Variovorax paradoxus: one gene and its partner. The protein of the gene in region 2 interacts with the protein of the main gene of each other region in a pairwise test. Links are inferred from orthologs where the notes say so. Each region holds a gene or a part of one and is shown on either strand. Other genes may lie near its edges. The genes, in order: QHG62_RS00565 and grpE.

Evidence for each region.
Region 1: the proteins of grpE (region 2) and QHG62_RS00565 interact in binary tests that used the Escherichia coli proteins (3 or more experiments, as listed by UniProt). The link is inferred for Variovorax paradoxus from one-to-one orthologs.

What each region holds. Positions count from the first base shown.
Region 1 is NZ_CP123990.1:124,517-130,289, reverse strand. Bases 2,079-4,994 are described here. They hold QHG62_RS00565 (Nramp family divalent metal transporter), read left to right. Parts: upstream 2,079-2,830; coding sequence 2,831-4,159; downstream 4,160-4,994. Other genes in these bases: QHG62_RS00555 (M4 family metallopeptidase), read right to left, coding at 4,537-4,994; QHG62_RS00560 (protealysin inhibitor emfourin), read right to left, coding at 4,202-4,540; QHG62_RS00570 (putative quinol monooxygenase), read right to left, coding at 2,406-2,714; QHG62_RS00575 (hypothetical protein), read right to left, coding at 2,079-2,320. In the rest of the region: QHG62_RS00590 (hypothetical protein), read right to left, coding at 1-401; QHG62_RS00585 (hypothetical protein), read right to left, coding at 428-982; QHG62_RS00580 (hypothetical protein), read right to left, coding at 1,108-1,704; more of QHG62_RS00575, read right to left, coding at 1,724-2,078; more of QHG62_RS00555, read right to left, coding at 4,995-5,607; QHG62_RS00550 (YciI family protein), read left to right, coding at 5,756-5,773. UniProt on the Escherichia coli protein: H(+)-stimulated, divalent metal cation uptake system. Involved in manganese and iron uptake. Can also transport cadmium, cobalt, zinc and to a lesser extent nickel and copper. Involved in response to reactive oxygen.
Region 2 is NZ_CP123990.1:1,226,544-1,232,307, forward strand. Bases 1-2,907 are described here. They hold grpE (nucleotide exchange factor GrpE), read right to left. Parts: upstream 1,789-2,907; coding sequence 1,213-1,788; downstream 1-1,212. Other genes in these bases: dnaK (molecular chaperone DnaK), read right to left, coding at 1-1,095; QHG62_RS05970 (FKBP-type peptidyl-prolyl cis-trans isomerase), read right to left, coding at 1,943-2,293; QHG62_RS05975 (winged helix-turn-helix transcriptional regulator), read right to left, coding at 2,388-2,837. Also shown: asd (archaetidylserine decarboxylase), read right to left, coding at 3,014-3,865; QHG62_RS05985 (Bug family tripartite tricarboxylate transporter substrate binding protein), read right to left, coding at 4,014-5,006; QHG62_RS05990 (lactonase family protein), read right to left, coding at 5,045-5,764. UniProt on the Escherichia coli protein: Participates actively in the response to hyperosmotic and heat shock by preventing the aggregation of stress-denatured proteins, in association with DnaK and GrpE. It is the nucleotide exchange factor for DnaK and may function as a thermosensor.

The DNA of each region.
Region 1 (5,773 bases), 1.1 Mb from region 2 along the record:
TATGTGGGCGGCCAGGTGAAAGGCGACGGCGAGCCCGAGTCGGTCTTGATCTCGGGAGTGAACACGAGAGAGGCGCCCGACGCTTGGACAGCGCCGACATCCGCAGTGGACTTAAGGACAACCACGTCCTGGTAGACCGCGCGTAGCGCATCGCGGATCGACTTCTCCAGATCTCGGTACGGGTAGTAGCTGATCCGGTCGCCGCCGCCGCCTGGCGTCACTGCCTGCAAAGCCCGTTGCGCGTCGGTCATGGTGTAGGCCACCTTCTTCTGGATCAGGTTGGCTTCCACGCGCGGCGGCGAGGTGTCGGTGCCAACGTTTATAGGATGCGCGCAGCCTGCAAGCACGGCCACGACAGCGAACGCCGTGGCGGCGTGAAGGATTCTGGAAACGAGGGACATGAAATTTCTTCTCCGGGTTCTGTTTTTTAGGAAGCAAGGGCGGTAGCAAACTGCGGATCGGCATACACCTGCCGCAGCAGCGCGCGCACGAGATCCGAGTAGGCGGCTTGTCCTGCCGGGATGGCCACGATGCCTGCGAAGCTCGATTCGAAGCTGGTGTTCGCCTTGTAGGTTTTCTTGAGTCGCTGCACGCCCTCGCGCGTGACCTCGATCTGCACCTCCATCACACCGGTTCCGGTGACGATGTTCCCGACGCTGATCTCGTTGCTGAGGATGCGTGCGTCGATTCGCGTGCGCGATTTCGCGTCGTACGCCGATACTTCCTTGAGGTCGCTGATTAGAGCGTCTTCGAGGTACTTGGCGAATGTGCCGCTAGGAGAAACCAGGCGCGCGCCGCGCAGTGAAAGATTGTTCACCGCGTCGTTCGGATCGGTCGGCTCAACTTTCACTACCGCCACGGCGGCAGGCTTGGTTGCCTTGAGGTGGTCAAGGGCTTCATAGTCCGCCGCATAGGGCGGGGCCTTCAATTGCGCACACCCTGTGGCCAGGATGGCCAAGGCGCAGAAGGCAAATCCATGCATGCGAGTCACTGTCACGTTCTCCCCCCTCTATGGGTGTTTTGGAGACGGAACGGTAACACGGTGATACGGCCGAGACGCGGTATTACTTCACAGAGATTGGCGCTGCTGTCGATCGCACGATGCACTCAACGCAGCTTCTCGTTCCGCCGGATCTCGCTGCTGAGCTGCGAAGTCATCTGCTTTGCCGCACGTCGGGCGGCAAGGCCATAGTCGCCGTTGAACTCGCCGAAATCCGCCATGCCGTTGCCCACCGCGCGCACGCGCGTGACCTCGGCGCCCGCGGTGTCGCTCACCACGCAACTCACCTCGGCCGTGAACGACGTGGGCGGCCAGGTGATCCATGAGGACGAGCTCGAATCGGTCTTGATCTGCGGCGTGAATACCAGCGACACGCCCGCCGCCTCGTTGGCCTTTGCATCGCCCGCGGTGCGCAGCACGATCACGTCCCGGTACACCGCGCGCAGTGCATCTCGAATCGACTTTTCGAGATCGCGGTAGGGGTAGTAGCTCACGCGGTCGCCGCTGCCGCCGGGGCTTGTCACCTGCTGGTCGCGCTGGCCGTCGGTCATCACATAGGCCACTTTCTTCGGGATGAGATGGGCCGTCGATCGCGGCGGCGCGGTCTCGGTGATCATGGTGATCGGATGGGAGCAGGCGGCCAGCAAGGCCGCGAGCGCAGTGGCGGTGCACAGGCGTGCGGCCGGAGAAAAAGCGAACGTCATGGTGCGGCTCTCTCCGGTTCTACGGCGCAATGGCCGCGATGAATTGCGGGTCGGCATACATCTGCCGCAAAAGCGCGCGCACCAGCCTCGGGTAGGCGGCCTGCCCGGCGGGCACGGCCACGATGTTCGCGTAGCTCGAATCGAAGGCGATTTCGCCGCGGTAGGTCTTGCGCAGCCGCTGCGTGCTGGCGCGCGTTACCACCACCTCCACGTCCATGCGGCCCGTGCCGTTGATCACGCCAAGGTCGAGTTCATTGACCAGTATTCGCGCCGCGATGCGGGTCGGGGCCTTGGGGTCGTACGCCGATATTTCTCCCAGGTCGCGCATCAGCGCGTCTTCCAGGTATTGCGCAAAGGTGCCGCTGGGCGAAAGCAGTTTCGCGCGGCGCAGGCTCAAGCTGTTGATGTTGTCGCCGGGGTCGCTCGGCTGCACTTTCGCCACGGCCACCATGCCGGGGCGCGTGGCTTCGAGCCGGTCGAGCGCCTCGTAGTCGGCTGCGTAGGGCGGCGCGGCGAGTTGCGCGCAACCGGCCAGCAGCACGGCCGTGGCTGTTGCACAGAGCCAGGGGGTGAAAGCGCGCAAGCGCCAGCCGCGCGGTCTGAAGAAGATCGCCATGCAGTGAGTCCCTCCTCGGGGTGCCTGATCCCGGCGCGAGGGTAGCAGGCATTGCCCTGCGCGCGAAGGGCCGCTGCCGGGCCTCTCAGACGGGTTCGAGCACGTGGATCAGCTTGCTCTCGACCAGTGCCTTGGTCTTCTCGCCATGGGCTTTCATGTGCGGCGCGACGGCGTGCGCCTGCAGGTGGCCCAGCGTTTCCCACTTCTCGATGACCACGAAAGTGTCGGGCCCGAAGCTGGCTTTCGACGGCGGAACGCCCTGCGCGTCGATGGTGGCGCCGTACTCGATGCAGCCCTCTTCGGCCAGCACGGCTGCGCGGTTGGCGGCAAAGGCTTCGAGCAACTGGGCGCGCTGGCCGGGCTTGGCGGTAATGACGGCGACGACATGGATCATTGAAACGGACTCCGATGTTGTGAAGGTGATGGAATGGCGAGCGTCGAATCTAAAAGATCCGGCGCTTTGGTGTCGGTCCCGCGCGAGACCCGATGCGCCACCCTATCATCGCGCGCATGTTCTTTCCGCTGCCCCGCACCGCCACCGCGCCCTTCTGCCCTTCCGAAGTCAAAGGCAGCGTGGCGGTCCCGCAGGACATGCCCTTCGGCAAGAAACTGCTGCGCTATGCCGGCCCCGGCCTTCTGGTGTCGGTCGGCTACATGGACCCGGGCAACTGGGCGACCGACATCGAGGCGGGCTCGCACTTCGGCTACGGCCTGCTCTTCGTGGTGCTGCTTGCAAGCCTGGCCGCGATGCTGCTGCAAACGCTGTGCGTGCGGCTCGGCCTTGTGGCGCAAAAAGACCTTGCGCGCGCTTGCCGAGAACATTACTCGCCGCGCATCAGCCGCTTTCTGTGGCTGGGCGCGGAGCTCTCCATCGTCGCCTGCGACTTGGCCGAGGTGCTTGGCAGTGCGCTCGCACTGCATCTGCTGTTCGGTGTGTCGATTCCGGTCGGCATTGCAATCACGGCATTCGATACGCTGCTCGTGCTGGGGCTGCAAGGCGCTGGCTTCCGGCGCGTCGAAGCGATCGTGCTCGGGCTGGTGGGCACCATTGCAGGCTGCTTCGTGGTGGAGCTTGCGATGTCGCAGCCCAACTGGTTCGGCGTGGCAATGGGTTTTGCGCCGACCTTCGAGCGGCTGCAGCAGCCGGGCGCGCTGTACCTTGCAATCGGCGTGGTCGGCGCCACGGTCATGCCGCACAACCTGTACCTGCATTCGTCCATCGTGCAGACCCGGCTTGTGGGCGACAGCGATGCGGCGCGGCGCGAGGCGGTGCGCTTCTGCACCTTCGATGCGGTGTTCTCGCTTTCGCTCGCGCTGCTGATCAATGCGGCCATCATGGTGCTTGCGGCCAGCGCCTTTCACAGCACGGGCCATGTGGAAGTCACGGAGATCGACGAGGCCTACCGGCTCATCGAACCCATCGTGGGCAGTACGCTGGCGGCCACCCTGTTCGGCATTGCGCTGCTGGCCTCGGGCCAGAGTTCGACCTTCACCGGCACCATTGCGGGCCAGATCATCATGGAAGGGTTTCTGGACCTGAAGATTCCGTGCTGGCAGCGCCGCCTCATCACGCGCGCGCTCGCCCTGGGCCCCGCTTTCCTCGGCGTCTGGTGGTTTGGCGACGGCGGCGTGGGCAAGATGCTGGTGCTGAGCCAGGTGGTGCTCAGCTTTCAGCTGCCGTTCGCAATGTGGCCGCTCATCCGGTTCACAAGCAGCCGTGCGCTGATGGGCGCCTTTGCCAATGGCTCCGTCATCAAGCTGCTGGCTTGGGGACTGTTCGGCGTGATCAGCGCGGCCAACGTGTGGCTGGTGGCCTCCACAATTCGCGGCGGTTTGTAGAGAAGAGAAGGGCCCGCCCGCACTTGCCAGGAAGGCCGCGCCTCAGCGGTCGGCCGCGTCCTTCCAGAGATGCACCAGCGCTTCCGGTGCATCGCTCTCGGGCACCTCGAAGCTGATTGAGCCCGTATGCGTGGTGGCGCTCTCCACCACCACTTCGACGCGGTAGAAGCGCTGGTCTCCGCCCGCCGAACCGGGTCCGTCACGCTGTTCTGCATGTGGTGCGGCGCTTTGCAAGGCTTCGCCGATCTGCTGGCGCAATTCTTCGCTGCAGTTGCCCAGTTGATAGCTGCGCGGCCGAGAAAGGCCCGGCAGGTAGGCGACGCCGCCTTCGCGCGTGACCCGCACGACCGAAGCCTGGTCCAGAGGCGGAAGCTGAATCATGATGGTGTAACCCCCGCGGTGTTCCATGCGGCGCCGATAGCCTTGTGCGCCGCGCTGCCGGCGCCGAAGCGCTTGGCCGCATTCTCCGCGCTCAATTGCGCGAAGGCCAGGAAGTCGGCGTCCGGGCGCAGCCGCCTGTCGCACACGGTGTCGTACCAGACGCGGCCTGCAGTCTCCCAGGCCGGGCCCTGGATGGCGGTGGCCGCAAGATAGAAAGCGCGGTTCGGAATGCCGGAATTGATGTGCACGCCGCCATTGTCCTGCCGCGTGACGACCAGGTCTTTCATGTGGGCAGGCTGCGGGTCTTTGCCGAGCACCGGGTCGTCGTAGGCGGTGCCGGGCTCGGCCATCGAGCGCAGTGCGCGCGCCGCGACCTTGGCAGTGAAAAGCCCTGCGCCGATGAGCCAGTCGGACTGCTGCGCCGTCTGCTTCAGCAAGTGCTGCTTGACCAGCACGCCGAACACGTCGCAGATCGATTCGTTCAGTGCGCCCGATTGCCCCTGGTAGACCAGGCCGGATTCGTGGTCGATGACACCGTGCGTCAGCTCGTGGCCGATGATGTCCACCGCAATGGTGAAGCGGTTCATGACCTCGCCGTCGCCATCGCCGAACACCATCTGCTTGCCGTTCCAGAACGCGTTGTCATAGTCGTTGCCGTAGTGCACGCTGCCCGTCAGGGGCATGCCGGCGCCGTCGATCGAATCGCGCTCGTAGATGTCGCGGTACAGCCGGTAGGTGGCACCCAGGTAGTCGTAGGCTTCGTCGGCCGCGATGTCGTTGGTGGGGGCTTGCCCCTCGGCGCGCACCAGCTTGCCGGGCAGGCTCATGGTGTGTTCGGCGTCGTGAACGGCGCGCTGCGGCGAGTCGCGCCGCACATAAGCCGGCGGGCGGCCCGACGACACGCCTTGCGTGGCGGCCGCCTCGCGAAGGCCGCGATGCTCGCGGTCGATCATCAGTGTTTGTGCCGCCCGCGCACTGGCATGGGCGCCCGCCCGCTCCGCCAGCCGATCGAGCAGATACGGCGGTACGAAACCAGGCGGCAAAAGGCGCGGCGACTGAAGCGGCATCGAACGGCTCCCCTACGGCAATTGAAGGCGACAAAAAAGAAGGTATCAGAAGCTGCAAAACATGGATCACTCCGTTACTTCTCGTGTCACGGATGCCCACGCTTCAGGCCATAGGATCGGTAGTTCCAGATCTACTGCCGCCTTGTCCATGTTCATCGTCACTCTC
Region 2 (5,764 bases):
GTCCTTGCGCGGCTCCTTGCCGAAGAAGGCCTTCACCTTTTCCTGCACCTTGGGCATGCGGGTCATGCCGCCGACCAGGATCACGTCGTTGATGTCCGAAACGCTGATGCCGGCGTCCTTGATGGCCAGGCGGCAGGGCGCGATGGTGCGCTCGACCAACTCGTCGACCAGGCTCTCGAGCTTGGCGCGCGTGAGCTTGATGTTCAGGTGCTTCGGGCCCGAGGCATCGGCCGTGATGTAGGGCAGGTTGATGTCGGTCTGCGCGCTGTTCGACAGTTCGATCTTGGCCTTTTCGGCCGCTTCCTTCAGGCGCTGCAGGGCCAGCACGTCCTTGCTCAGGTCGACGCCTTGTTCTTTCTTGAACTCGGCAATGATGTAGTCGATGATGCGCTGGTCGAAGTCTTCGCCGCCCAGGAAGGTGTCGCCGTTGGTCGAGAGCACTTCGAACTGCTTCTCGCCGTCCACGTCGGCAATTTCGATGATCGACACGTCGAAGGTACCGCCGCCGAGGTCATACACGGCGATCTTGCGGTCGCCCTTGTCCTGCTTGTCCAGGCCGAAGGCCAGGGCCGCGGCGGTGGGCTCGTTGATGATGCGCTTGACGTCCAGGCCCGCAATGCGGCCGGCGTCCTTGGTGGCTTGGCGCTGTGCGTCGTTGAAGTAGGCCGGCACCGTGATCACGGCTTCGGTCACCGCTTCGCCGAGGTAGTCTTCGGCGGTCTTCTTCATCTTGCGCAGGATGTCGGCGCTCACCTGCTGGGGCGCCATCTTCTTGCCGCGCACTTCCACCCATGCGTCGCCGTTGTCGGCCTTGGCAATGGTGTAGGGCATCAGGTCGATGTCTTTCTGGACTTCTTTTTCTTCGAACTTGCGGCCGATCAGGCGCTTGATTGCATAGAGCGTGTTCTTGGGGTTCGTCACCGCCTGGCGCTTGGCCGAGGCACCGACCAGCACTTCGCCGTCTTCCTGGTAAGCCACGATCGACGGCGTGGTGCGCGCACCTTCCGAGTTTTCGATCACACGCGTGGTGTTGCCTTCCATGATCGACACGCACGAGTTGGTGGTGCCGAGGTCGATGCCGATGATCTTTGCCATGTTCTTTACTCCTGAAAGCCTGAAAAATATGTTGTTATGAACTTGTGGATAACCCAGCGCGATTCAAGGTATGAAGCGGGGATTTCCTGTGGGAATCGTGTGTATCGGTAGAGCGGATTACTTGGGCGCGCTGACGGTGACCAGCGCCGGGCGCAGCACGCGCTCGTTGATGGTGTAGCCCTTCTGCAGCACGCTCACCACGGTGTTCGGCTCCTGCTCGGGGGCGGGCACCACCGAAATGGCCTGGTGCTGGTGCGGATCGAACTTGGTGCCGGGGGCCGGAGCTACCTCGATGACCTTGTTGCGCTCGAGCGCGCTCTTCAGCTGGCGCAGCGTGGCTTCGGCACCTTCGCGGATCTGTTCGGGCGTGGCGTCCTTGATGGCGAGGCCGGCTTCGAGGCTGTCCGTCACGGGGAGCAGGCTCTCCGCAAAGGCCTCGACCGCAAACTTGCGCGCCTTGGTGATCTCGTCGTCGGCGCGGCGGCGCGCGTTCTGCACGTCGGCCTGCGCGCGCAGGTACTGATCGGCCAGTTCGGCATTCTTGGCCTGCAGTGCGGCGAGCTCGCCCTGTGCTGCAGCCAGGGCGTCTTGCGCCTCGGCTTCGTTGGCAGCCTGTGCGGCCTCCAGTTCTTCGGGGCTTGGCTCGCCTTGCAGCATTTGAGAATTCTGTGCGGATTGTTGCGGGTCAGACATTTTTCAAAGAACCGGCGTGTGCCGGGAAACAAACGATAGCCAGCCACTTGGGGCTGGTCGGAGGCATTTCAAGCGAAAAAATGCGGCCAAAAGGGCCGCTGAGGCATGAAAAAGGCCCGCAATCGGGCCTTCGTGCCAAGTGTGGCGGGAACGATCAATGGGCGTCGAGCAGCTCGACGTCGAACTTCAGCGTTGCGTTCGGGGGAATCACGCCGCCGGCGCCGCGTGCGCCATAGCCCAGCGATGCGGGAATGATCAGCGTGCGCTTGCCGCCGATCTTCATGCCGGCAACGCCTTCGTCCCAGCCCTTGATGACCTGGCCGGCGCCCAGCGAGAACGCGAAGGGGTCGTTGCGGTCGCGGCTCGAATCGAACTTGGCGCCTTGCACGCCGTCGTTGTAGAGCCAGCCGGTGTAGTGCACGTGCACGTGTTGGCCGGCCTTGGCTTCGGCGCCGTCGCCCACGGTGGTGTCTTCGTATTGCAGGCCGGAGGGAGTGGTAGGCATGTGAACGCTCCTTGCGTCGATTTTGGATGGTGAATGGATGAACCAGCGAAGGCTGGAAGTTTACCGATGCCTCCGGCCGGCCCTGCCGACCTGCTCAATTGGCAGGGTCGGCGGGCGGGGTAGATGAGGAAGGGGATGACGGTGCCGGGCTCGAAGGTTCCGCGGAGCCGGAAGAAGCGGGTGCTGCGGGCACAGCAGGGGCCGGCGATGAAGCAGGCGCGGTGGGCGCTGGTGCTGCGGCCTTCTTGACTTGGCCCAGCTGCCACTTGCCCGCAAAGGCCTGCAGGTCGGACAGCCGCTTGAGCAGGTCTTGCCCGCTGACGGTCAGGCTGTAGCCGTCGCCGCCGTGGCTGACGAGGCCCGCCTCGCGCAATTCCTTGATGCGCGTATTGAGCGTGTTGGGAGTGATGCCACCGACACTGTCCTGCAGCAGCCGGAACGTTTGCGCATGCCCGTCGCGCAGCGCCCAGAGCACGCGCAGTGCATAGCGCGCCTCGAGCAGTGCGAGCAGCTGGCTGATGGCTGCGTTTTCCTTGGTACTCATCGACATCATCTCCTCGGGGGCTGGGCGGGCCATCGATCCTGGCGGCAGGGCCGGTGCTCGCGTTCTTGTTGGCTTGCTATGGCCGCTCGTTGCTCGGCGACTATAGCGCAAGGATCACGATGCTACTAGTTTTATAGCTACGGGTGCATACAGCATGCGGGCTCTGAGACAAAGCCTCACAAATTGACAAAGTCGGCCATGGCTTCGCCCAAGCGAACGGCACGGGCCGGCGACCAATCGGGGTTGAACACCAGCGCGGGCGCCGGGAACAGCATGACCACGGTGGAGCCGAGCAAAAAGCGGCCCATCTCGTCGCCCTTCGTGAGCACGATGTCCTGGTCGGCGTAGCTCCATTCGCGCAGTTCGCCGCCGCGCGGCGGATTGACCACGCCGTGCCACACGGTGGCCATGCTGCCGACGATGGTGGCACCCACCAGCACCAGCACGAAGGGGCCGCGTCCGGTTTCGAAAACGCACACCACGCGCTCGTTGCGCGCAAACAGGCCGGGCACGCCGCGCGCGGTGGCGGGGTTGACCGAGAACAGGTCGCCGGGCACGTAGATCATGCGCAGCAGCCGGCCATCGCACGGCATGTGAATGCGGTGGTAGTCCCTGGGGCTCAGGTAAAGCGTGGCAAAGCTGCCGTGCGCGAAGCGGGCCGCCAGCGTCGAGTCGCCGCCCACCAGCGCGGTGGTCGTGTAGTTGTGGCCCTTGGCCTGGAAGATCTGGTCGCCCTCGATGGCGCCGAACTGGCTGATTGCACCGTCGACCGGGCACACCAGGTCGGCGTCGGCCAGGGGCCGCACGCCGGGCTTGAGCGCGCGGGTGAAAAACTGATTGAAGCTTTTGTAGTGGTTGATGTCCGACTCGAGCGCTTCGCCCATGTCGACGCCGTACTTGGCAACGAAGCGCCGGATGATCCACGTGGTGACGGCGCCGCGTTCCTTGCCTGCGACCCAGCCGGCAAAATTTGTCAGTGCCTGCTTGGGAAACAGGTATTGGTGCAGTACGGCTGAGCGGTCGGACACGTGTGAATGGCCGGGCAGGCCTGGAATGCAAATCGGAGGGGCATTCTATAAAGGCCCCCGGCGTCCGGACGTAGGAAGCTTCCCTTGTATGGAGCCCAGCCACCTCGTGCGGATCGGGGGGCGGTTGCACGCCGCCCCCGGCGCAATATCAGTCCGCCTTGATGCCGGCCGCCTTGATCACCTGGGCCCACTTCTCGACCTCGGCCTTCTGGAAGGCCGCGATCTTTGCCGTGGTCAGGTCGGCAGGCTCCATGCCGAATCCCTTGAGCTTTTCCTGCATCTCCGGCGTTGCAAGAATCTTGCGGATCTCGGTGTGCAGCCGGTCGACGACGGGTGCCGGCGTGCCCGCGGGCACGAAGATCGCCTGCCACGACAGCACCTCGAAGTCTTGCAGCCCCGCAATGCCCGACTCTGCAACGGTGGGCACGTCGGGCATCGAAGCCAGGCGCTTGGCCGAGGTCACGGCAATGGCGCGCAGCTTGCCGCTTTGCACGTGCGGGCCAGCCACAACGGTGGTGTCGAACATCATGTCCACCTGGCCGCCGATCACGTCCTGGATGGCCGGGCCGCTTCCCTTGTAGGGAATGTGCGTGAACTTGACGCCCGACTTGAATGCCAGCAGTTCGAGCGACAGGTGCTGCGAGGTGCCCGTGCCGGCCGATGCCGACGACAGGCCGCCCGACTTGGTCTTGCTCGCTTCGAGCACGTCCTTCAGGGTCTTGTAGGGGCTCGCCTGGTTCACCACCAGCACCAGCGGGTTGGTGCCGATGAGCGTGACCGGCGCAAAAGACTTCTGCGGGTCGTAGCCGAGCTTCGGATACAGGCTGATGTTGATTGCGTGCGAGCTGATGGTGCCGCCCACCATCGTGAAGCCGTCGGGTGCCGCGCGTGCGCCGATTTCGGAGCCCACGCTGCCGCCGGCACCTCCCTTGTTGTCGACGATCACGCTCGTGCCCAGCACCGTGCCGAGCTTCTGTCCGATCAGGCGGGCCAGCACGTCGGTGGTGCCGCCAGCGGGAAATGGCACCAGGTAGGTAATGGCCTTGCCGGTGGGCCAGTTGCCGGGGCCTTGCGCAAAAGCGGGCAGGCCCGCGGCAAGCGAAGAGGCGAGGGCGGTGCGAATCAGTGTTCGGCGTTGCATGGCGATATCTCCTTTGATGATGATGTTCGTTTTCGTCGTCACGGCGTATCGACGATTTCGATCCAGTTCGGGTTCTTGCCCACGCCGATGCGCGAAGGCTTGCCCAGTGCGCCGGTGGTGGGGTCGATGGCATACAGCGCAACGTTGTGCGACTCCTGCCCGGCGGCAATCAGGTAGCGGCCGCTCGAATCGATGGCAAAGCCGCGCGGCGTTTTCTCGGTCGGCGTCTGGCCGAGCGGCTTCAGCTGTCCGGTGGACGGGTCCACCCTGAAGGCCGAAAGCGTGCTCGACGTGCGCTCCGATGCATACAGAAAACGCCCATCGGGTGTCAGGTGCAGGTCGGCCGCCCAGGGCTTGCCGGTGAATCCGGCGGGCAGCGTGGTGGTGCTTTGTTCCAGCTTGAGCGTGCCGCGCGCTGCGTCCCAGGCGTACACGTTCAGGCTCGCGTCGAGTTCGTTCAGCAGGTAGACGCGGCGCTGCGCCTTGTCCCACACAAAGTGACGCGGCCCCGACTTGGCGGTGGCCATGGTCAACGGCGGATCGTTGGCTGAGAGCAGCCCCTTGTCCGCATCGAAGCGCCAGCTCGACACGTTGTCGCCGCCCAGGCTGGTGGCAAGCACGAAGCGGTTGCTCGCGTCCGCGTGGATCGCGTGCGCATTCGGCCCGGTCTGCACCAACTGCTGGATGGCGCCCGCGGCGCCGTCCTTGCCGATGGCGTTGACCGAGATCTTGCCGCCCTGGTAAGAGGCCGCAAAGAG